3 regions of the Polaromonas sp. P3_A5 genome follow, and region 1 is predicted to be linked to each of the others. Evidence: predicted binding sites of a transcription regulator. Region 1 holds the regulator's gene; each other region holds the start of a gene.
What was found. Region 1 encodes sigma-54, which starts transcription at its own class of promoters, with help from an activator protein. Its sites were predicted from a motif close to TGGCANGNAANCTGCTTT; they were not measured.

Region 1 (7,724 bases):
CCCCAAGGTGGCGGCCCATGGCGACTTCGCCTGCACGGCCGCCATGCAGCTGGCCAAACCGCTCAAGCTCAACCCGCGCCAGGTGGCCGAAAGCCTGCGCGCCAACCTGCTCAAGAAGCCCGCGTTTGAACGCTGGGTAGACGCCATCGAAATCGCCGGCCCCGGTTTCATCAACATCCGCCTCAAGCCCGCCGCCAAGCAGGAGACCGTGCGCGAAGTGCTGGCCGCCGGCGCGCAGTTCGGCGTGCAGCCGGCCGACCCGGCACGCAAGATGATCGTCGAGTTCGTCTCGGCCAACCCGACCGGCCCGCTGCATGTGGGCCACGGCCGCCAGGCCGCGCTGGGCGATGCGATCTGCAACCTGTTCGCCACGCAAGGCGCCAAGGTCTGGCGCGAGTTTTATTACAACGACGCGGGCGTGCAGATCCAGACCCTGGCCACCAGCACACAGGCGCGCGCCAAAGGCATCAAGCCCGGTGACGCCGGCTGGCCCGAGTCGGCCTACAACGGCGACTACATCGCCGACATCGCGGCCGACTTTCTGGCCAAAAAGACCGTCAAGTCGGACGACCGCGAATACACCGCCTCGGGCGACGTGGAAGACATGGACTCGATACGCCAGTTCGCCGTGGCCTATCTGCGCCACGAGCAGGACCTGGACTTGAAGGCCTTCTCGGTGAAGTTCGACAACTACTACCTTGAGTCCAGCCTGTACAGCTCGGGCCGTGTCGATAGCGCCGTGGCCAGACTGAAAGAGGCCGGCAAGACCTACGAGCAGGATGGCGCGCTGTGGCTGAAGTCGACCGACTACGGCGACGACAAAGACCGCGTGATGAAAAAGAGCGACGGCAGCTACACCTACTTCGTCCCCGACGTGGCCTACCACCTGGCCAAGTGGGAGCGCGGCTTCGGCAAGGCCATCAACATCCAGGGCATGGACCACCACGGCACCATTGCCCGCGTGCGCGCCGGGCTGCAGGCCGCCGGCGAAGGCATTCCCCAGGGCTACCCCGACTACGTCCTGCACACCATGGTGCGCGTGGTGCGCAACGGCGAAGAGGTCAAAATTTCCAAGCGCGCCGGAAGCTACGTCACCTTGCGCGACCTGATCGAATGGACCAGCGCCGACGCCGTGCGCTTCTTTTTGCTCAGCCGCAAGCCGGACACCGAATACATCTTCGACATTGACCTGGCGCTGGCCAAAAACAATGAAAACCCGGTGTATTACGTGCAGTACGCGCATGCGCGCATCTGCTCCATCCTCACCACCTGGGCCGGCCAGGGTGGCGACGAAGCCAGCCTCAAAGCTGTCGACCTCTCGGCGCTGGACAGCCCGCAGGCGCAGTCATTGATGCTGCTGCTGGCCAAGTACCCCGACATGCTGACCAACGCGGCTGACGGATTTGCACCGCACGACGTGGCTTTTTACCTTCGTGAGCTGGCGGCCAGTTATCACAGCTATTACGATGCCGAGCGCATCCTGGTGGACGACGAAGCTGTGAAGCTTGCCCGTCTGGCGCTGGTCGCCGCGACTGCGCAGGTGTTGCACAATGGCCTCGCAGTGCTGGGCGTGAGCGCCCCGCGCAAGATGTAAACCGTGGCGAAAACCATGCGAATTTCAGGACAAGGCAATGAACGTGGGCAAGGTATGAATACACAACGAGGCGGAACCCTGTTGGGGTTGATCATTGGCGCGCTGATCGGCCTGGGCGCGGCGCTGGCGGTAGCGGTTTACATCACCAAGGTGCCGGTTCCTTTCATGAACAAGAGCCAGGCACGCAACCCCGACAGCGATGCTGTTGAAGCCAAGAAAAACAAGGACTGGAACCCGAACGCCCCGCTGGCCGGCAAAAACCAGCCCAAGCCGCCTCCTCCGGCAGCGGTTGAAGTGCCTGGTGTTCCAGTACCCGACCCCTCGGCCGGAGCCACCCCCAAGGCCGCCGCTTCAGCGCCGGCCAAAGTGGCCAAACCAGCGCCTGCCGATCCGCTGGGCGATCTGGCAAAGGCCAAGGTCGAAGGCCTGTCATCCGGTCCGGGAGCGGATCCCTTCAGCTATTTCATTCAGGCCGGTGCCTTTCGCACGCCGGAAGATGCGGAACAGCAACGCGCCAAGTTGCTGCTGCTGGGCATGCAGGCCAAAGTGACGGAACGCGAGCAGGCTGGCCGCACCGTGTACCGCGTGCGTCTTGGCCCTTTCGACAAGAAGGAAGATGCCGACAAGGCCAAGGAGCGCCTGGACAACAATTCCATTGAAACCGCGCTGGTCCGGGTCCAGCGCTGAAGCCCTCGTCCAACGATAGGCTGAACTTTTCACGAGGCTGGTGTACAAACCCCTATACCCCGCGCCACGAGGCATCCGCCAGAGGGGCGGTTTCCGGGCTATTTCTGTCATTCCAGGAGAAAAATCTGATGCAACGCCGTGAGTTTTCGTTTTCAGCCGCCGCCCTGGGCGGCATCGCCGCCCTGCCCACCCTGGCACAAGCCCAGGCCAAGGCCTTCAAGGACGGCGAGGATTACCTGACGCTGGACAAGCCGGCGCCGACCGAAGCCGCCGCCGGCCGGGTCGAGGTGGTGGAATTCTTCTGGTACAACTGCCCCCATTGCAACGCCTTCGAGCCGCAATTCGAAGCCTGGATGAAGCAGATCCCCAAGGACGTGTCCGTGCGGCGTGTTCCAGTGTCCTTCCGGCCCGATTTCGAACCTCAGCAGCGCCTGTATTACGTGCTTGAGGCCATGGGAAAAATTGAGGAACTTCACAAGAAGGTGTTTGCCACGATTCATGTGGAAAAACAACCGCTTAACACGCCCGAGCTGATAGCTGCATGGGCTGAAAAGCAGGGCCTCAACAAGGCCAAATTCGTTGAGTTCTACAACTCCTTTTCGGTCGCCTCCAAGGCGCGCAAGGCCACACAGCTGCAGGACAGCTACAAAGTGGCCGGCGTGCCGTCGCTGGGTATCGCCGGGCGTTATTACACCTCGTCGGACCAAACCCAAACCATGACCCGCGCGCTGCAGGTCACAGATCACCTGATCGCCCAATCCCGCAAGGCCAAATAAAGAAAGCGCCCGCGGCCGTGCGCCGCGCCAAACACCGGCTCAAAAAACCCGCCCGATTTCCGGCGGGTTTTTTTATGCCCCTAATATTCCCCGTGCAAGCCATTCCCGCAGCTGGCATGGCTACAATGACCCAACACCAAGCAGCAAGATTCGTGCCTTATGAAACACCCCATTTTTTCCCTCATCCTGCCGGTCATCCTGGCGCTGGGGTCGGCTTTCCCGGCCGCTGCCGAAAAAGCTGATCGGGACAAACCCATGAACGCGGAGGCAGATGCCCTGCGTTATGACGACCTGAAGCAAACCAGCGTTTTTACCGGCAATGTGGTGATCACCAAGGGCACGACCATCGTGCGCGGCGAGCGCGTTGACGTCATGCAGGATCCCGAGGGCTACCAGCAGGCGGTGTCCGTCGCGGCGCCCGGCAAGCTGGCGTTTTACCGGAAAAAGCGTGACGGCGTAGACGAGTACATCGAAGGCGAAGGCGAACGCATTGAATATGACAGCCGCGCCGACCTGGTGAAGTTCATCAAGCGGGCGGTGGTGCGCCGCTACAACGGTGCCACCCTGGTGGACGAAACCACCGGCAGCCTGATTGTTTATGACAACAACACCGACGTCTTCACCGTGGATGGGGGCGCGCAAAACCGTACGGCCAGCAACCCCACGGGGCGGGTTCGCGCCATGCTGTCACCCCGCGCGACAGCCTCGGCACCCGTTGCGGCACCGCCCGCGGGCCCAGCCCCGGTTCTGCGCCCCAGCACGACGCTGGGCAATGAAAAGAACTAGAAAGACCTGCACAGATGGATGTGGTGACTGACACTTCAGCGGCCCCGGCCGCTCCTGCCCTGACCCCCAGCCGCCTTGTTGCGCAAGGTCTGCAAAAATCGTACGGCAGCCGCAAGGTGGTGCAGGACGTTTCGCTGTCCGTGCAAAAAGGCGAAGTCGTGGGCCTGCTGGGCCCCAACGGCGCGGGCAAAACGACCTCGTTCTACATGATCGTGGGCCTGGTGCGCGCCGATGCAGGCGAAATTTCCATCGACGGCGAGTCGGTCGAGCACATGCCGATTCACCTGCGTGCCCGCCTGGGCCTGAGCTACCTGCCTCAGGAAGCGTCGATTTTCCGCAAGCTCACGGTGGAAGAAAACGTGCGTGCCGTGCTGGAGCTGCAGCTCGACAAAACCGGAAAACCGCTGGGGCGCGCAGACATCGAGTCGCGGCTCGACGCCCTGCTGCAGGATTTGCGGGTAGATCATTTGCGCAACTCACCGGCACCGGCGCTCTCGGGCGGCGAGCGCCGCCGGGTCGAAATCGCGCGGGCGCTGGCAACCCAGCCGCGCTTCATCCTGCTGGATGAGCCGTTTGCCGGTATCGACCCCATTGCCGTGATCGAAATCCAGCGCATCATCGGTTTCCTCAAATCGCGCGGCATCGGCGTGCTGATCACCGACCACAACGTGCGTGAAACACTGGGCATTTGCGACCATGCCTACATCATCAGCGACGGCCACGTGCTGGCGCAAGGCACACCGTCCGAGATCGTGAATAACGCCGATGTGCGCCGCGTCTATCTCGGCGAACACTTCAAGATGTAGAACATGGTTCCCCCCTGTTGTCGCTCACTTCGTGTAGCTCCCTCTCCCCCTCCGGGGACGGCGCCTGCGGCCTGGCAAAGCCAGTTCGGCGGCGCCCGCTGGTTAAAGACGTATCGCCTCAACCTTCCGCAAGTTTGAAAATCCAGTGAAACAAGGTCTGTCACTCCGCGTCTCGCAGCATCTTGCGCTGACACCTCAACTACAGCAGTCGATCCGGCTGTTGCAGCTGTCGACGCTTGAGTTGAGCCAGGAGGTCGAGCAGATGCTCGACGAAAACCCGTTTCTGGAAGTGTCGGAAGAGACGGCGGTGCGCGAAGAGTTTGGGCTGGAGCACATCAACACGCCGGTAAGCCAGGACAGCCGCGAGTTTGAATCTGCTACGGATTCGATAGCTGGCGGCGCAGACGAGACTAGCGCTACAGCCCCGAATGACGCAGAAGTCAGTGCGGAGCCCAAGCTCGAGGAAAGCTGGGAAGGCGATGGCACGGTAGAAACCACGCCCGACGACAGCGAGTGGGGAAGCGACGCACCGGCGCGCAAGAACAACAATGAAGAGAGCGAAGCCGAGGCCTCCGACCTCACGGGCAGCCATGAGTCGCTGCAGGACCACCTGCACCGGCAATCGCTGAGCTTGCGCCTGTCGGAGGAAGACCGTGCCGCGCTGCACTTCCTCATTGAATCGCTCAACGACGACGGCTACCTTGAAGACAGCCTGGCGTCGCTCGCGGCCGGTCTTGCAAGAGATGACATGGCGCAGGCGGAAGAACTGGAGCAGCGTTTTGCGATGGCGCTCAAGCTGCTGCACCACATGGAGCCTGCCGGTGTCGGTGCGCGCAACCTGGCGGAATGCCTGAGCCTGCAGCTGCTGGACTGCAAGGACTGCGAAGAAACCCGCGCAGCCATTGCCATGTGCAAGCAACCGATGGAGCTGCTGGCCAAGCGCGACGTCAAGCGCCTGTCGCACCTGTGCGGTTTCACCGAAGCCGCCATCAAGGGCGCGATCACGGTGATAGGCCGGCTCGATCCCAAGCCCGGGCGCCGCTTCGTGAATGTGGAGCGCAACCTGATCGTGCCCGACGTCATCGTTGTGAAGTCGGGCCGGGGCTTCAAGGTTTCGCTCAATGGCGACGTCATGCCGCGCCTGCGCGTGCACGACATTTATGCCAATGCCCTCAAGCAGCACAAGGGCCAGGGCGGCCAGGCGCTGCAGCAGCGCCTGCAGGAGGCCCGCTGGTTCATCAAGAACATCCAGCAGCGCTTTGACACCATCCTGCGCGTGAGCAGTGCGATTGTGGAACGGCAGAAAAATTTCTTCACGCACGGTGAACTCGCCATGCGCCCGCTGGTGCTGCGCGAAATCGCCGACGAGCTGGGCCTGCACGAGTCCACCATCTCCCGCGTGACCACGGCCAAGTACATGGGCACCCCTTTCGGCACCTTTGAGCTCAAGTATTTCTTCGGCTCCGCGCTCGGCACCGAAACCGGCGGCAATGCTTCCAGCACGGCGGTACGCGCGCTCATCAAACAATTTGTCTCGTCCGAAAGCCTCAAGAAACCGCTCAGCGACAACCAGATTTCCGAAATGCTCAAGGAGCAGGGCATTGAATGCGCACGCCGCACCGTGGCCAAGTACCGCGAAGCCCTGCGCATAGCGCCCGCCAACCTGCGCAAATCACTCTAGCCGCCCAATCAGGCCGCGCTGCCCGTCCCTCAAAGTCAGTCATGAATCAACTCCAATTGTTTTTACCGTGCGCCGCAGGCGTCGAAACCCTGCTGGCCACCGAGGTCAAGCGTGTCACCGGGATCGACGGCAAAGCCTGGCGCGCCGGCGTGCAGCTGCAGGCGTCGTGGCGCGACGCGTTGCAGCTCAACCTGCACAGCCGGCTGGCGCAGCGTGTACTGATCGAGCTGCAGCACAACCAGTACCGCAGTGAGCAAGACCTCTACAACGCTGCTGCCAACGTGGCCTGGGAAATCTGGTTCACGCCCAAACAGACCTTCAAGGTCGAGATCACCGCCCAGCACAGCCCGCTGCAAAGCCTGAACTTCGCGGCGCTGAAGATCAAGGACGCGATCGCCGACCGCTTTCGCGCCAAGTTCGACGACGTGCGCCCCAGCGTCGACACGCGCTGGCCCGACGTGCGCGTCTACGTGCACCTGACGACGGACACCGTCACGGTCTACATCGACACCTCGGGTGAGCCGCTCTTCAAGCGCGGCTGGCGTGAAGACAAGGGTGATGCCCCGCTGAAGGAAACCCTGGCCGCCGCCATGATTGCCGCCAGCGGATGGGATCAGCTCTGTAAAGAAGGCGTGCCGCTCTATGACCCCTGCTGCGGCTCGGGCACCATCGCGATTGAAGCCGCGCAGATCGCGTGCAACATCGCACCCGGCATCAACCGCCGTTTTGCCTTCCAGAAATACCTGCCCTTCCAGGGCCACGTGTGGGACGGCCTCCTCGACCAGGCCGAAGCCGCCATCACCGAGCCCACGGCCAAGGTGTTCGGCAGCGACGTGTCTTTCCGCATGGTTGACTTTGCCGAGCGCAATGCCGAACGTGCCGGTGTGGCCAATGCGGTGGAATTCCGCGGCGGCGACGCGCTGCAGCGTATGCCACCTGCGCCTTCGGGCGTGATGCTGGTGAACCCGCCTTACGGCGAACGGATCGATGTGGCAGGCGTGGCCGGCATCACCGGCCTGCAGGGACGCGACCAGCGCCGCCAGCAAGGACATGCCGAAGGACGCGTGCAGCAGGACCACCGCAACCAACCCATCGATGAATTTGGCCAGCCGCTGAACCGGGACAGCGGCGATCGGGGCGACACGCGTGAAGAGCCCGCCTTCGAGACTTCGCGCGACCGTTCTGCCAATCCCGGCCGCGAACAGGCACAAAACGCCTGGGGCGAAGAAGCGACGGAGTTTTTTCCGCAACTGGCCGCGCACTGGAAGAAAAACTACGCCGGCTGGACCGCTCACGTGCTCACGCCCGACCTCAAACTGCCGGGCAAGATGCGCCTGAAAGAATCGCGGCGCGTGCCGATGTGGAATGGTCCCATCGAATGCCGCCTGTTCCGC
Region 2 (7,724 bases), on a different contig from region 1:
CCTACCGGCCGGTTGACAACGACCGCTGGAACACCCTGTTCAAGTACACCAACCTGCACAACGTGCCGACCGCGGGCCAGCTGACCCCTTCGGGCCAGGCGGCCGACTACGCGCAGCGCAGCCAGGTGTTTTCCGTCGACACGATTTACGACGTGAAGCCGTGGCTTTCCGTCGGCGCCAAATACGCGTTCCGCATCGGCGAGCTGAAAATGCCGGTTGCCGGCGGGGAGTGGTTCTCCAGCCGTGCTGATCTTCTGATCTTCCGGGCGGATCTTCACTTGGTCAAGGAGTGGGACGCCCTGATTGAATGGCGCAACCTGCGCGCCACGGAGGCGCAGGATGCAAAAGCCGGCATGCTCCTCGGTGTCTATCGCCACCTTGGCAAGGGGGTGAAGGTTGGGGTGGGATACAACTTCACCAAGTATTCCGATGACCTGACCGACCTGTCTTACCGCAGCCGGGGCTGGTTCCTGAATGTGCTTGCCACCTATTGAACGTTTGAAATTAACAGGCCTTCGCGCGGTTGTGCGGCGGCGGTCAATGGGCTGCCTTGAGCGCCCGGCGGTACTGCACGGCTTCCGCGACGTGGACGACCTGGACGGCCTGTGCGCCTGCGAGGTCGGCAATCGTCCTGGCCACTTTCAGGCAGCGATGAATGCTGCGGCCTGACCACCCTAACCGCGCTGCTGCTGTGTTCAGGAATTTCGCGGCCGCGTCATCGAGCTGGCATTGCGCATCAATGGCCTGGCCTTCCAGTGCCTGGTTGGTGGTGCCCTGCCGGGCAATAGCACGATCACGTGCCGTGGCAACCCGGGCCCTGATAACGGCGGTGGCCTCGCCCGGCGCCGCGTTGACCAGTTCATCGGCTGCGAGCGCACCCACCTCAACATGCAGGTCGATGCGGTCCAGCAGCGGGCCGCTGAGCTTGCCCTGGTAACGCGACACCTGTTCGGGCGAACAACGGCAAGCCCGCAAGCTCGAGCCGAGGTAACCGCAGGGGCAAGGGTTCATCGCTGCAACCAGCTGAAAGCGCGCCGGGAACTCGGCGCGCTGGGCGGCTCGCGAAATGGTGATGGTGCCGGACTCCAGCGGTTCACGCAGGGCTTCCAGGGCTGCCCGCGGAAACTCCGGAAGCTCATCCAGAAACAGGATGCCGCGGTGCGCCAGGGAAATTTCACCAGGCCGCGGCGGGGAACCACCACCGACAAGCGCAACGGCGCTGGCCGTGTGGTGAGGCGCGCAGGTGGGGCGTATCGCCCATTTGTCCAGCGTGAACCGGCCGCCCAATGACGCCACCGCTGCGCTTTCCAGCGCTTCTTCGGTGGTCATGGCCGGCAGAAGGCCCGCAAAGCGCTGTGCCAGCATGGATTTTCCGGAGCCTGGGGCGCCCATCATCAGTACGCTGTGCCCGCCGGTCGCGGCAATTTCCAGGGCGCGTCGGGCCGCCGCCTGGCCTTTGACGTCGGCCAGATCAGGATACGGGGACTGCCCCGAAGGCACGATCGGCTTGACGCGAGACCAGCCTTCCCCTGCTTCGATCGGGGTGTCGCCCGGCAAAAATTGCCTCACCACATCGAGTAAATGGTGCGCCTGAAAGATTTCGGCGCCGGGGACCAACGCTGCTTCCTGGGCGCTGGCCTCCGGTAGCACCAGCTTCGGCAGCTTCTCGGCGGCCAGCCGTTCCGGGCGCGCCAGGGCGAGGCTCATGGCAAGCGCTCCCCGAATGGGCCGCAAGTCGCCGCCCAGCGACAACTCGCCGGCGAACTCATAGCCTTCCAGTTTGCGGGCGTCGATCTGGCCGCTGGCCGCCAGGATGCCGAGCGCGATGGGCAGGTCGAACCGGCCGGAATCCTTGGGAAGGTCGGCGGGTGCCAGATTGACCGTAATGCGTTTATTGGCGGGAAATTCCAGTCCGGCGTTCTGGATGGCCGAGCGCACGCGTTCACGCGCTTCCTTGACTTCCGTTTCCGCAAGCCCGACCAGCGTAAAGCTGGGCAAACCGTTGGCAAGATGCACCTCCACCTGCACCGGCCTTGCTTCCAGGCCCAACAAGGCGCGGCTATGCACTAAAGACAAGCTCATTCGAAACTCCCTCCCTCAGAGGCGGCATCACAACTGAACCCGAGGCCATCCCGGGTTGCAGGCGCACCAGACCTTCACGTAAGACGAGTATCGCCTAGCGAGGGAAGCCACCCGCCGGTTCACCAGAAAGGTGTGCCCCACTGCATCCGATAGCGGCACTCACTTTTGTCCCGCGCACTTGCCTGGTTGTGTCAGTGCCGGGATCCGCCGTGGCATTCCTGCCGCCGATCTCCTGGTGCTGACCGTCCCAGAAACGAACGTTGCAGAAGACCGCCGTGCACTAAAGACAGGCTTGGTGATGCCTTTTTGGTTTTATGCTCCAAAATTGTGCGCTTGACTGCCCTTTATTGGTGCATCATATCCGGCGCAATTCGCGGAGGTTCGCTCGAAGTTCAAGGGCAGGCCGGTCATCCATGCAAAGCGTCTTTGGCACGTTACCTGCTAAGAAGTCCACGCAAGTTGCCAACCTTTGGAGCTTCTACGGAGACTCCATCAGCAATGACTCGTACAAAAGCCTTAATCCGGCTGAGGTGGTGCTTGACGATGCTGCTTCCCTATTCATCCCTGGAGGAAACCTGAAAATGAAACTCGTAACGGCCATCATTAAACCGTTCAAGCTGGACGAAGTGCGTGAAGCGCTTTCCGGCATTGGCGTGCAAGGCATTACTGTGACTGAAGTCAAAGGCTTCGGCCGCCAGAAAGGCCATACCGAGCTGTACCGCGGCGCCGAGTATGTCGTCGATTTTCTGCCCAAGGTCAAGATCGAAGCAGCAGTCTCCGACGAGCTGGTGGATCGCGTGATTGAAGCGGTTGAGGGCGCCGCCCGCACCGGCAAGATCGGCGACGGCAAGGTTTTTGTTTACAACCTCGAGCAGGTCGTGCGCATCCGTACCGGTGAAACCGGCAAGGAAGCGCTGTAAGGCTTACCCCAAAAAACGAAGAGAACATAGACATGAAAAAACTACTTGCCTCCCTTGTACTGGGACTGAGCCTGCTGACGACCGGCGCCGTGATGGCGCAGGCCCCGGCAGCTGCACCCGCCGCTTCCGCCGCAGAAGCCAAGCCGGCTGAAGCTGCTGCTTCCGCCGCCGCGCCTGCCGCAGCGACAGCACCCGCCGCTGCAGCAGCAGCCTCTGCACCGGCTGCCGCTGCGCCCGTTCCCAACAAAGGCGACACCGCCTGGATGATGGTTTCCACGCTGCTGGTCATCATGATGACCGTGCCCGGCCTGGCGCTGTTCTACGGCGGTCTGGTCCGCAGCAAGAACATGCTGTCGGTCCTGATGCAGGTCATGGTGACGTTCTCGATGATCGTCGTGCTGTGGTTTATCTATGGCTACAGTCTGGCCTTCACCGAAGGCAACGCCTTCTTCGGCGGCTTCGACCGGCTCTTCATGAAGGGCATCTGGGACAACGTTGCGGGCACCTTTGCCAATGGCGCCACCTTCAGCAAGGGTGTCGTGATCCCCGAGATCGTGTTCGCCGCCTTCCAGGCTACATTTGCCGGCATCACCTGCGCGCTGATCGTCGGCGCCTTTGCCGAACGCATCAAGTTCTCCGCAGTGCTGCTGTTCATGGCAATCTGGTTCACCTTCAGCTACGCACCTATCGCCCACATGGTCTGGTTCTGGATGGGCCCTGACGCCTACACCGGCAAGGAAGTCGCCGACGCCATGAGCGCCAAGGGCGGTTATATCTGGCAAATGGGCGCCCTGGATTTTGCGGGCGGTACTGTGGTGCACATCAACGCCGCTGTCGCCGGCCTGGTCGGCGCCTTCTGCATCGGCAAGCGTATCGGCTACGGCAAGGAAGCCATGGCCCCTCACAGCCTCACGCTAACCATGGTCGGTGCCGCATTGCTGTGGGTGGGCTGGTTCGGCTTCAACGCCGGCTCCGCCCTGGAAGCCAACGGCTTCGCCGCCCTGGCCTTCATCAATACGCTGGGTGCTACCGCTGCCGCTGTGCTGGCATGGTGCGTCGGTGAGGCGCTGATGCGCGGCAAGGCCTCGATGCTGGGCGCAGCGTCCGGCGCCGTCGCCGGCCTGGTGGCCATCACGCCCGCAGCCGGCAACGTCGGCATCGGCGGCGGCCTGATCATCGGCCTGATCGCCGGCTTCGCCTGCCTCTGGGGTGTGAACGGCCTGAAGAAACTGCTGGGCGCCGATGATTCGCTCGACGTGTTCGGCGTGCATGGCGTGGGCGGTATTCTGGGCGCGCTGCTCACCGGCGTTTTCAACTCGCCAGCCCTGGGTGGCCCAAGCTTCGTGGGTGACTGGGTGACCGCCACGGCCGTGACGCCTGACGCTTACACCATCGCCGGCCAGGTCTGGATCCAGGCCAAGGCCGTGCTGATCACCATCGTCTGGTCCGGTGTGGTTTCCTTCATCGCCTTCAAGGTGGTTGACCTCACGATCGGCCTGCGCGTCAGCGAAGAAGACGAACGCGAAGGCCTGGACATCACCTCGCATGGTGAGACCGCCTACAACCGTTAATTCATAGTCAGACGAATTCGGGCTGCCCCAGGGCAGCCCCCTGATTGAGTATCTCCTTTGGATGTTCAGCCCGCTGGCGCAAGCCGGTGGGCTGTTTTTTTTGGCGCGTGCCTTGTGGGCGTTGCATGATCGCCGGGATTGGGTTGCGGGGGCGTTTCCGGCTGTGGCCCTGCCGGTGCTAACCTTGGGTGCCTATCCACTTTTCAGCCTTTCAAGGAACGCCGCATGACATGGCAAACCGTTGTTGCACAACCCAGTGAACTGGGTGAATCGCCGTTCTGGCATCCCGACGAGCAAATGCTGTATTGGGTTGACATTCCAGGCCGGCAGATTCACCGCTGCAACGTCTTTATGGGGACGGTACAAAGCTGGCCCATGCCGTCGGAGCCCGGCAGCATTGCGCCGGCCCGTACACAGGGGCAAGGCAGTGGCCTGGTGATCGCATTGCGCGACGGCATTTACCGCGCCCGCGAGTGGGGCGCCGAACTCCAGCAACTCATGCGGGCCGGCCATGACACTGCCACGACGCGGTTCAACGACGGCAAGGCCGATCCGCGCGGCCGCTTCTGGGCCGGCACGATGTACGAACCACGGGACAAGTCCGTGGCCGAGCTTTTTTCCATCGACTGCCGCAACAGCCTTGTGCCTGCGGTAGAACGCAAGGCAGGCGGCGCCATCATCGCCAATGGCCTGGCGTGGTCGCCGGACGCCGCAACCGTGTACTGGACGGACACCCCCACGCACACCACACATGCCTGGGACTGGGATGCCGACAGCAACGCCATGGCAAACCGCCGCGTTTTCCACCAATGGCCCGGCAAACCCGCCGGCTGGCAGTTCGGCATGCCCGGTTACGGCGGGCGGCCCGACGGCGCTGCGGTGGATATCCAGGGCAACTACTGGGTGGCCATGTTTGAAGGTGCGCGCCTTCTCAAGCTGTCGCCGGCAGGAGAGTTGCTGGCTGAAATTCCCGTGCCGGCGCAATGCCCGACCATGCCGTGCTTTGGCGGCGACGACCTGCAAACGCTTTACATCACCACGGCACGCTACAACCGGCCGGCTGCCGAGCTGCAGGCCTATCCCGAGTCGGGCTGCGTGTTTTCGATGCGGGTGGATGTGCCCGGCTTGCCGGTGAATTTTTTCGAGGATTGAGCTTCGCCTCTGAAAAAACCGAACAGGCGGCATGCAAAAAGATCAACTCCCCAGGCGCGATACCCACGTACCATCCCAGCCATGCCTTCAGATACCGATGATGTGATGGAGTCCCTGCGCGGGCGAATACGCACTGCCGCTGCCGCCGGTACGCCGCTGCGTATTCGGGGTGGCGGCACCAAGGACTTCTACGGCCAATCCCTGGAAGGTGACATCCTCGACATGACGCCATACGCGGGTGTGATCAGCTACGAACCCAGTGAACTGGTCGTGACTGCGCGCGCCGGCACGCCGCTGGCTGAACTCGAAACCTTGCTGGCGGCCCAGGGCCAGTGCCTGCCCTTCGAGCCGCCGCGTTTTGACGATTCTGGGGCAAAAGCCACCGTGGGCGGCATGGTCGCCAGCGGCCTGAGCGGGCCGGCACGCGCCAGCGTGGGCGCGGTGCGTGATTACATGCTGGGCCTCAAGCTCATCAACGGGCGTGGCGAACTGCTCACGTTTGGCGGGCAGGTCATGAAAAATGTGGCGGGTTATGACGTCTCACGGCTCATGGCGGGTGCCCTGGGTACCTTGGGCGTGCTCACTGAAGTGAGCCTCAAGGTGCTGCCGGTGGCGCCTGCCGAGGCCACCCTGCGTTTTGAATGCAGCCAGGCGCAGGCGCTTGACTGGCTGAACGCCTGGGGCGGCCGGCCCTTACCGCTCAACGCGAGCTGCTGGTCGGAAGAAGCCGACATCGGTACGCTCTATCTGCGATTGCGCGGCGCTGTCGCCGCCGTCGAAGCCGCCTGCAAGGTGCTGGGCGGCGAGAAACAAGGCAGCGCCGAAGCTGCCGGCTATTGGCAGGACTGTCGCAACCAGCAGCACCCGTGGTTCCGGGCACGCCAGGCCGACCAGGACTTGTGGCGGCTGTCCTTGCCGCAAACGGCCCATGTTCCGGATTTGCCCGACTCGCCGCTGGTGGAATGGCATGGCGCCCAGCGATGGGTACGGGCAGGCGCCGGGCAGGCAGAGGCACTGCGCGCGGCCGCTGCTCAGGCCGGCGGGCATGCTACTCTTTTTATAGCTGTCAGCGCAATGCCAGCGGGAGCTACAGCCCGATTTGATGCATTAAAGCCGCCGCTGGACCGGATCCACCGGGACCTCAAGCGCGAGTTCGATCCCGCCGGAATCCTTAACCGCGGCCGCATGGCGGCGGGCTGGTAGTTCATGCGTCGCCTGCGCCATCTCACCGGGCAGCACCGCACGCCCACCATCAACCGCCTGCTCGGCGGCGTGCTTGCGTTCAATGCCGGAGCTGTCAACGCGGGGGGCTTCCTGCTGGTCAGCATGTACACCTCGCACATGACGGGGTTTGTCTCCATCGTGGCCGACAACCTCATCCTCGGGAACCTGACGCTGGTGCTCGGTGCGGTGGGCGCCTTGCTGGCCTTCACCCTGGGTGCGGCCGTGACGGCCGTGCTGGTCAATTGGGCGCGCCACCGGCACCTTCGCAGTGAGTTCGCCCTGCCGCTGTTGCTCGAGTCAGTTCTTTTGCTGGTCTTCGGCCTGCTTGGCGCAACGCTGAACCGGCAGACGCCGTTCGCCGTGCCCCTGACCGTGCTGGTGCTGGCCTTCACCATGGGCCTGCAAAACGCGCTGGTCAGCAAAATCTCGTCCTCCCAGATCCGCACCACGCATATGACCGGTGTCATCACTGACCTCGGCATCGAGCTCGGCAAGATGTTTTACTGGAACCGTACCGCCAGCTCCATGGAGTCCCGTGTGCGCGCCAACCGTATCAAGGTGCGGCTCTTCGGCACCTTGCTGGCCATGTTCATTGCCGGCGGCCTGGTCGGTGCGGCCGGCTTCAAATACGTCGGTTTCATCTGGGTCGTGCCCCTGGCCCTCATGCTGTTGACCTTGTCCTTGCCGCCGCTGTATGCGGATTTCCGGCGCGCTGCCCGGCGCAAGGCCCTCGCTCTGGCCCTGAAAGAAGGGTCCTGAAAGAAGGGTCCTGACG
Region 3 (7,724 bases), on a different contig from region 1:
CAGATCCTTGATGATGATCTGGCCGCGCTGGCTTTTCAGGAAACCTTCGGCGACCAGCCCCTGCATCAGCCGCGCCACCACTTCACGCGACGTGCCCAGATGCCCGGCCAGCTGCTGCTGCGTCGTTTTCAATACCCCATCGGACGAGGCGTGCAGCAAGACAAAATGCACAAGGCGCTGCCGGTGGTTGAAGGAATGAACGGCATCGAGTTCTGCCATCAACCTGAAAACAAGTGTCGAGAGCGCGTGCAGCGTCAGGTCCTGGATGCACGTTTCCTGCTTGAAGAGCTGCCGGTACAACGGACCGGGGATGACAGCGACACGCGTCGCCTTGTCGGCCTGAACCCAGGCAGGATAAAGAAGATCGTTGAACAGGCAGTTGAGCGAGAGTACGCAGGTCTCCCCGGGCTCCACCAGATACAGCGTGGCCTCGGTACCCGCAGGCGTGATGGTGTAGACGCGCAGCCGGCCCGACAGCACGACATAGGCGCCAGAGGCAGGCTGGCCCTTGTGAATGATGCCGGTTCCTGCCAGCGCACTCATCGGAACAGCACCCTGGGTCAACAGGTTACGGCCGTCCGCACTCAGGCGGCTGAAAGGCTCGAAAAGGGCAAGTTCACGTAAGACCTGCATATTGCTCCATTCGCGGCGACCTGCCGCACCGTCAAACCAGCGGTGCCACGTGGCCACGCTTGATCCACAACAAGGCACCTTCAGAACTGGCCAGGGCGGGCTGCCCGGTGTGTGGATTTCGCAGCCAGCACAGAGGGCCGAGGTCTTGCGCACCCGCAGCGCGCGCGCTCGCGTCGTCGCCAGCTTCGACACGGACCAAACCCTCGACGACCAGCATTTCCTGGCCGCCACGCACGTACTGCGCGGCCATGGTACACCCCGGTTCCAGCCGTACGAGGAATACGGTTTCCCTGGGGCCCTCGTACAGCAATGCATGCCGATGCCGGGCGATTCCGGCATCCACCCAGGGCCTGCCTGCAGCACTGATGACAACGCGGCGCTGTTCGAGCAGGTCCATCTGCCGCAGTTTGACGAAAATGGTGCAGCCCTCGTCGCTGAAGGGCCTGTGGCTGGAGCCCGGCGGATTGCGCACATAGGTACCGGGGCCGTACGAGCCGTGCTCGTCGGAAAATACGCCGCAGAGCACAAGGAATTCTTCGCCCAGCGCATGCGAATGCGCGTCAAACCGGCTGCCAGCGGCATAGCGGACGAGCGACGTTGCCACAGCCACCTCTGCACCGGTACGCTCGAGCATGCGCCGCTCAACCCCGGGCTGCGGCGACGGCAGCCACGGCAGCGACCCGGCCCGTACCAGGACCGGCGCCGTGCGGTCGACGTTCACGTGCATCAGCTCCATCAGAACTTCTCCGACGCGGTCCGCAGGTCCAGCTCCTGTGTCCATGCGGTGCGCGCCTGTTGCGCAAGCCACAGGAAATTGGCAGCCACGCCGTCGGGCGCCATCACCGGGGCTTCTACTGCCGCGTGGCGGGATGCGGCAGCGGAGCCGCGAAGCAAGCCGTCCAGCACGACGTGGGCCACGTGGATGCCCTGCGGCTGGAACTCTCTTGCCAGTGACTGCACAAGCCCGCGAAGGGCAAATTTGCCCGCGGCCATGGCCGCGAAACGGGCCGACCCGCGCAGCGAAGCCGTGGCGCCGGTGAAAAGCAGGTTGCCGCGCCCCACGGCCAGCATGCCCGGCAGCACGGCCCGGGCGCAGTGCGCTGCCCCGACAGGGCCGGCTTCAAGGCACTTGCGCAGCGCACTCGCCTCCAGTTCAAGAAAAGGAGCAATTGCCAGATGACCCGCGTTGTACAGCAGCGTGTCGACGGGGCCGTGGCGCTCGATCAGGGCCGCGATGGCCTGCGTCACTGCCTCACCGTCGACCAGATCGCAATCTGCACGCCGCAGGCCCGCCACTTCGTACCCCGCCTCGTTGAACTGCCGCGCAAGCCATTCGCCGAGCACACCACCGCTACCCGCGATGAGTGCGAAGGGCCGGCTCACAGCACCCCCAGCAGGCGCCCGATCAGCACCAGCGTGGCCGCCCAGCCCGCTGCCCAGGCAAGCGTGCGTGCGCCGGGAACACCGAGCGTGTAAACCACGTAGTGAATGAGCCGCGCAAAAAAGTAGACGGCGCAGGCGGCGGCCGTCACCGAATCGGCTCGGCCGCTAGCCTGCACCGCCAGCACAGCTGGCGCAAAAATCACCAGATTTTCGGTGGCATTGGCCTGGGCCCGCTGTGCGCGCTGGGCCCACTCGGCAAGGGGTTTTTCTGTGGCTGACGGGTTGGCCAGCGTGCCGCCCAGGCCACGCACGGCAATGCGGTTGAGAACGTAAGGCAAGGCGAACAACGCCGCAGCGGCCAGGGTCAATGCCAGCCAGTAGATTTCCTTGGACATGATGGGTTTTTCCTTCTTCGTGACATGCCGCAATGCGGGCACGAACGCGAAGATAGCTGCGCCGGGAAAAGCGTTCTGTAGCTTTTGCTACAGAGTCACAAAGATGGCGAGAAGGCAGCGCCGGCGCCCTGGCTCAATGTCTGCCGATGATCACCAGGCAAATGAACAGGCAGGCGGCCAGCAGCAGCGACAGGCCCTTCCAGAACGCCACCGGGTTGCGCTCCAGCAAAGCCGGGCGAGCCTTGTCCAGAAACGCCTGGTTGGGGTGGCGCAGGTCGTACAAGAACTCCGACAGCTCGCCATAACGCTTGGCGGGATCGGGGTGAACGGCCTTGCGGAGCACGCCGTCCATCCATGCGGGTATGTCACGGTCTTCGTACAGCACGGAGTCATAGCGCAGCTTGCTTTGTGCGGCCCGGGTCCGGCATTTGGCCACTTCGGCGCCGTAGGGCAGCTTGCCGGTCAGCATCTGGTAGGTGATGACGCCGAGCGAGAACAGGTCTGAGCGCGTGGTACCGCCCTCGCCCACAAAATACTCCGGCGCCGAATACTGGGCCGTGCCCAGGATGTCTTCGTGCCCGCCGGGCGCATCTGCTTCCATGAGGCTGGCCACGCGGGTTGAGCCAAAGTCAATGATCTTCGCCGTGCCGGTCTTGTCGATCATGACGTTCTCGGGCCGCAGGTCCTGGTGCAGCATCTCCAGCCGGTGAAACGCGCGCAGGCCTTTGGCGATCTGCTCCACCAGCCCGCGCACGGCTTCCAGGCCGGGCCGGGGATTGTCGATCATCCACTGGCTCAGCGTTTGCCCGTCGATGTATTCGGTGGCCACATACACATAGTGGCGCTTTCGGGTCGGCACATAAGGCTTCAGCACATGCGCGCTGTTGATGCGCCGGGCGATCCACTCTTCCGTCAAAAACCTTTCAAGGTAGGCCGGGTCACCGCCCAGGTCTATTGACGGTGTTTTCAGGATGACGAGCACGCCCGTTTCGTTGTCTGTGGCGAGGTAAATATGGCTGCGGCTGCTGCCGTGCACTTCGCGGACGATGGTGTAGCCGTCAAACTGCGTCCTGGCCTCCAGGATGGGCGGAAGCGGCAGGCCCGACAGCTGCTGGAGCAACTCGCCGGCCTGCCCGTTGGGCAGCTCATCGACGCGGACAATCTGTGCCGTGAGGTTGTCGCCGCTGCCCCGCTCCAGGGCTTTTTCAACGATGGATTTGGCCGCCATATCAAGCCCACCGGGCTCGTCGGCACAGATGTGGATGAGGCCGGCCATGTCGTATTCGCTGACGTGTTCGTACACGCCGTCGGTGGCCAGAAGAAAGATGTCGCCCTGCTCCACCTGCTGGGTCTGGTAGTCGATCTCAAGCTGCGGCTTGAAGCCCAGCGCACGGCCAAGGTAGCTTTGGCCCTGGGAAATCCACACACGGTGGTCGTTGGTCAGTTGTTCCAGCGCCTTGCCGCGCAGGCGGTAAATGCGCGAGTCACCGACATGAAAAATATGCGCGGTGGTCGACTTGATGACCATGGCGCTCAGCGTGCACACATAACCTTTATCCTTGTCGTAGCGGTATTGGCTTTTCTGCGTCTGGGCATGCAGCCAGGAGTTGGTGGCGCTCAAGATCCGCTCGGCCGATGTCTTGACCGACCAGGCCTCCGAGGTGCAGTAATAGTCTTCAAGAAAACCAGTGACGGCGTACTGGCTGGCCACGTCGCTGACGGCGCTGCTGCTGATGCCGTCGGCCAGCGCAACGGCGATGCCCTTGGCGCTCAGTTGCGGCTCTTTAGGTACATAGATACCGTGGAAATCCTGGTTGGTTTCCTTGCGGCCCTTGTCCGAATACTGACCTGCCGATATCTTCAGTTCACTGGACATGTGGGGTACCGGCAAAGCCCCCGCGCATGCAAGATGCGCGAGGGCCTTTGTTTTGGAGGCGGATTATTTGAAAGAACGTGTCGGTCCGGTTTTAATGTGTGTGGCATACAGCGTCAAGCCGGTGAAGGCCAGGCCGCCCACCAGGTTGCCCAGCACCGTCGGAATTTCGTTCCAGATCAGGTAGTCCATGATGGTGAAATGCGCGCCCAGCAGCAGGCCGGATGGGAACAGGAACATGTTCACGATGGAGTGCTCAAACACCATGTAAAAGAACAGCATGATGGGCATCCACATCGCGATCACCTTGCCGCTGACCTGGGTGGAGATCATCGCACCCACCACGCCGGCCGACACCATCCAGTTGCACAACATGCCGCGCACGAAGAGCGTGAGCATGCCGTTCGCACCGTATTTCTGGTAGCCCAGCGTGCGGCTCTCGCCCACGATGCCGATAGCCTTGCCCACGGCGCTGGGCTCGGTCGAGAAGCCGTTGGTGACGTAGATGGCCATCATCACCGCCACCGTGAAGGCGCCCGCGAAGTTGCCGACGAACACCAGGCCCCAGTTACGCAGCACACCCTTGAGCGTGACGCCCGGGCGCTTGTCGATCAGCGCCAGCGGGCACAACACAAACACGCCGGTCAGCAAGTCGAAGCCGAACAGGTACAGCATGACAAAACCCACCGGGAACAGCACGGCGCCCAGCAGGGGCTGGCCGGTCTGCACGTTGATGGTGACGGCGAACCAGGCTGCCAGAGCCAGAATGGCGCCGGCCATGTAGGCCCGGATAACGGTGTCGCGGGTGGACATGAAGATTTTGGATTCACCCGCATCCACCATCTTGGTCACAAATTCCGAAGGCACTAAATAAGCCATACGATCCCTCTAAATCCTGAAAAAAGCCAAAAAAAAATCCACTTCGAGATCTTCAAAAGATTGAAGACCGAAGTGGACGTCGTTATCCATTCAGATCGATGGGCACCGGCGAAGCCCGCCGTACCCTGCGCAGGCCTTCGTTAGCCTGACCTGATGGATGCAAGCACATACCGTGCCGCTAACAAAACACCGCGAATCCGGGCTTGCCGACGCTTTAGCGACGCTTTTACCCGTCGTTTTGGCACTGCGAAGGGAGTGACTGCCCCAAATTTGTGCATCGAGGTGTCCATCTTTAAATATTTTGGTGCCAGCTGGGCCACTGCCGGATACAGGCGCTAAGGCGCAAGCCGCTGCGCAAAGAACGCCAGGATCTCGTCACGCGCCGCCAGTGTGGGCTGGCCCGCCTCGTCGATCAGGTGGGCGGTGACCACGCTGTGCGGTGTCTTCACGTGCGCCGCAAAGAACGGCGGCACGTCGGGGTTGGCGGCGCTGTCGGGCAGCACGCGGCCCACAAAGCGGTCGCCCAGCGCCTCGGCATAGGCCGCAAAGCGCTGGGCCCTGCAAAAGCTGTCGCCTTCAAACCGATAGGCCAGCACCGTGAGGTTCTCGCGGTCCAGCCGCTGGCGGACGGCCTTGATGTCCGCAGGCGAAATTTCGATGCCGGCCGGATCATTGAGCGGCAGCGACGGCTGGCACAGCACCGGCGCCAGCATGGCAGGCTCCAGCATCATCGTGAGGGCGAAATTACCCGTCCAGCACATGCCGATGGCGCCCACGCCGGGGCCGCCGCACTCGTCATGCGCCAGCCTTGCCAGTGCCCGCAGCCACTGCGTGGCCGGGCTGGCCTGGTTGGACGCGAACGCGCGGAACTCGGCGCTGACACAGGCGCGCTGAAAGATGGCCGCGCCTTCATCGGCACGCGGCACGGCGCCGTCGCGGCCAAAGAGCGACGGCATGTAGACGGTAAAACCTGCGTCGCGCACCCAACGGCTGAAGCGCGCCACGTGCGGGCTGATGCCGGGCATCTCGGTCATGACGATCACGGCCGGGCCTGTACCCATGAGGTAGACCTTCCTGGTGATGCCGTCGAGCGTGATCTCGCGCTGGGTGAAATCCTCGAGGGAGTCGTCTTCGGTCAGCTTGCGCGTTGTCATCGGTGTCCTTGCTTTGCGAACGGTGGGAGCAATGGCGTCCGTGGAATTCATGGAACAGATGAATTTGGCACCGCACGCGCGTAAACTCCCAGTGTCTATTTCGACATGTTTAAGGCCTTTTCAGCCAATGCGAGATTTCACCCTCCTGCTGCTGCCGGGCACCTTTGCCACCGGCGTGGCGGCCACGCTCGATATCCTGCAGGCCGCGTCTGCCCTCGCGCCGCGCATGAAGCTGGCGCGCCCCACCTGGCGCGTGTTGTCAGCCACCGGCGGCCCGGTGCCGCTGAGCTCGGGCCTTCACATAGACACCGCGGCCCTGCCCCGGCGCTACCGGCCCGATGCTGCCACCTGGATCGTGCCGGGCCTGGGCCTGGACAACCCGCAGGCCCTCAACACCGGCTTGGCCACCGCAGACGCGCAACGCGTGATTCAGGCCGTCGCCGCGCATGCTGCGCACGGTGGCCGTGTTGCGGCGTCGTGCTCGGCGGTTTTTTTGCTTCAGGCGGCCGGTGTGCTGGCCGGGCGCCGGGTCACCACCTCCTGGTGGCTGGCGCCGGAGCTTCGAAGGCGGGAGCCGGCCTGTTCCGTCAATGCCGACCGGATGGTGTGCGCCGACGGCCCGGTGAGCACCGCAGGCGCCGCCTTTGCGCAAACCGACCTGATGCTGCATTTGTTACGCGAGCAGTTCGGGGTAACCCTGGCCGAGGCTGTAGGACGCATCCTCTTGATCGACGGGCGGCAGGCGCAAGCGCCTTTTGTGGTGCCAGCCATGCTCTCCAGCGGCAACGCACTGGTGGCCCGCCTGGTGGCGCGGATCGAATCCGCCCTGCCCAGCCCGCCCAGCGTGGAGGCACTGGCAAACGAATTCGCGATGTCGCAGCGGACGCTGTCGCGCCACGTGCGCGAGGCCACGGGCAAGAGCACGATGGCGCTGGTGCAAAGCGTTCGGCTCAATCGCGCGCGGATGCTGATTGAGTCCAGCCGGATGACCATCGAACGCGTGGCCGAGCAAGTGGGCTACGAAGATGCCACGGCGCTCCGGCGCATGATGCACAAGGCGGCGGGCGCCAACCCGAGCCGATACCGGGCGGCGGGGTTAAGAGCTTGAGAGCCCGGCGATTCAGGCGAGGGCCTGCCTGGACTCCATCAACTTCACCAGAGCCCACAGCACCCGGTTCGCCGGCGTGGCCACACCCAGCGCTTCACCGCGCCTGACGACCAGCCCGTTGAGGTAGTCGATTTCGGTGGGTTTGCCGCGCGCCAGGTCTTGTGCGGTGGATGACAACTGGTTGGGCATGCTGCCGGCCAGTTTGTCCACGGCCAGGTGCATGTCGCCCTGCACCTGCACGCCTTCGGCCTCTGCCACGGCCAGGCATTCGGCCACCACGTCGCGCATGACGTCTTTCA

Region 2: the regulator sigma-54 is predicted to act here: its motif matches at 2,510-2,527, upstream of glnK (P-II family nitrogen regulator).
Region 3: the regulator sigma-54 is predicted to act here: its motif matches at 5,324-5,341, upstream of AC1DU8_RS09750 (formate/nitrite transporter family protein).

What each region holds. Positions count from the first base shown of each region.
Region 1 covers NZ_JBFUGF010000004.1:103,962-111,685, forward strand. The annotation lists gene argS (arginine--tRNA ligase) at 1-1,594, shown strand, start outside; gene AC1DU8_RS21765 (SPOR domain-containing protein) at 1,649-2,281, shown strand; gene AC1DU8_RS21770 (thiol:disulfide interchange protein DsbA/DsbL) at 2,410-3,057, shown strand; gene lptA (lipopolysaccharide transport periplasmic protein LptA) at 3,217-3,843, shown strand; gene lptB (LPS export ABC transporter ATP-binding protein) at 3,858-4,649, shown strand; gene AC1DU8_RS21785 (RNA polymerase factor sigma-54) at 4,795-6,330, shown strand; gene AC1DU8_RS21790 (THUMP domain-containing class I SAM-dependent RNA methyltransferase) at 6,372-7,724, shown strand, end outside.
Region 2 covers NZ_JBFUGF010000003.1:81,172-88,895, reverse strand. The annotation lists gene AC1DU8_RS19960 (OmpA family protein) at 1-494, shown strand, start outside; gene AC1DU8_RS19955 (YifB family Mg chelatase-like AAA ATPase) at 538-2,082, opposite strand; gene glnK (P-II family nitrogen regulator) at 2,664-3,002, shown strand; gene AC1DU8_RS19945 (ammonium transporter) at 3,035-4,573, shown strand; gene AC1DU8_RS19940 (SMP-30/gluconolactonase/LRE family protein) at 4,799-5,725, shown strand; gene glcE (glycolate oxidase subunit GlcE) at 5,807-6,928, shown strand; gene AC1DU8_RS19930 (YoaK family protein) at 6,932-7,708, shown strand.
Region 3 covers NZ_JBFUGF010000001.1:2,053,888-2,061,611, reverse strand. The annotation lists gene AC1DU8_RS09775 (Crp/Fnr family transcriptional regulator) at 1-690, opposite strand, end outside; gene AC1DU8_RS09770 (cupin domain-containing protein) at 665-1,414, opposite strand; gene AC1DU8_RS09765 (SDR family NAD(P)-dependent oxidoreductase) at 1,369-2,016, opposite strand; gene AC1DU8_RS09760 (MAPEG family protein) at 2,013-2,411, opposite strand; gene AC1DU8_RS09755 (bifunctional protein-serine/threonine kinase/phosphatase) at 2,545-4,287, opposite strand; gene AC1DU8_RS09750 (formate/nitrite transporter family protein) at 4,351-5,163, opposite strand; gene AC1DU8_RS09745 (dienelactone hydrolase family protein) at 5,499-6,317, opposite strand; gene AC1DU8_RS09740 (GlxA family transcriptional regulator) at 6,445-7,425, shown strand; gene AC1DU8_RS09735 (ketopantoate reductase family protein) at 7,438-7,724, opposite strand, start outside.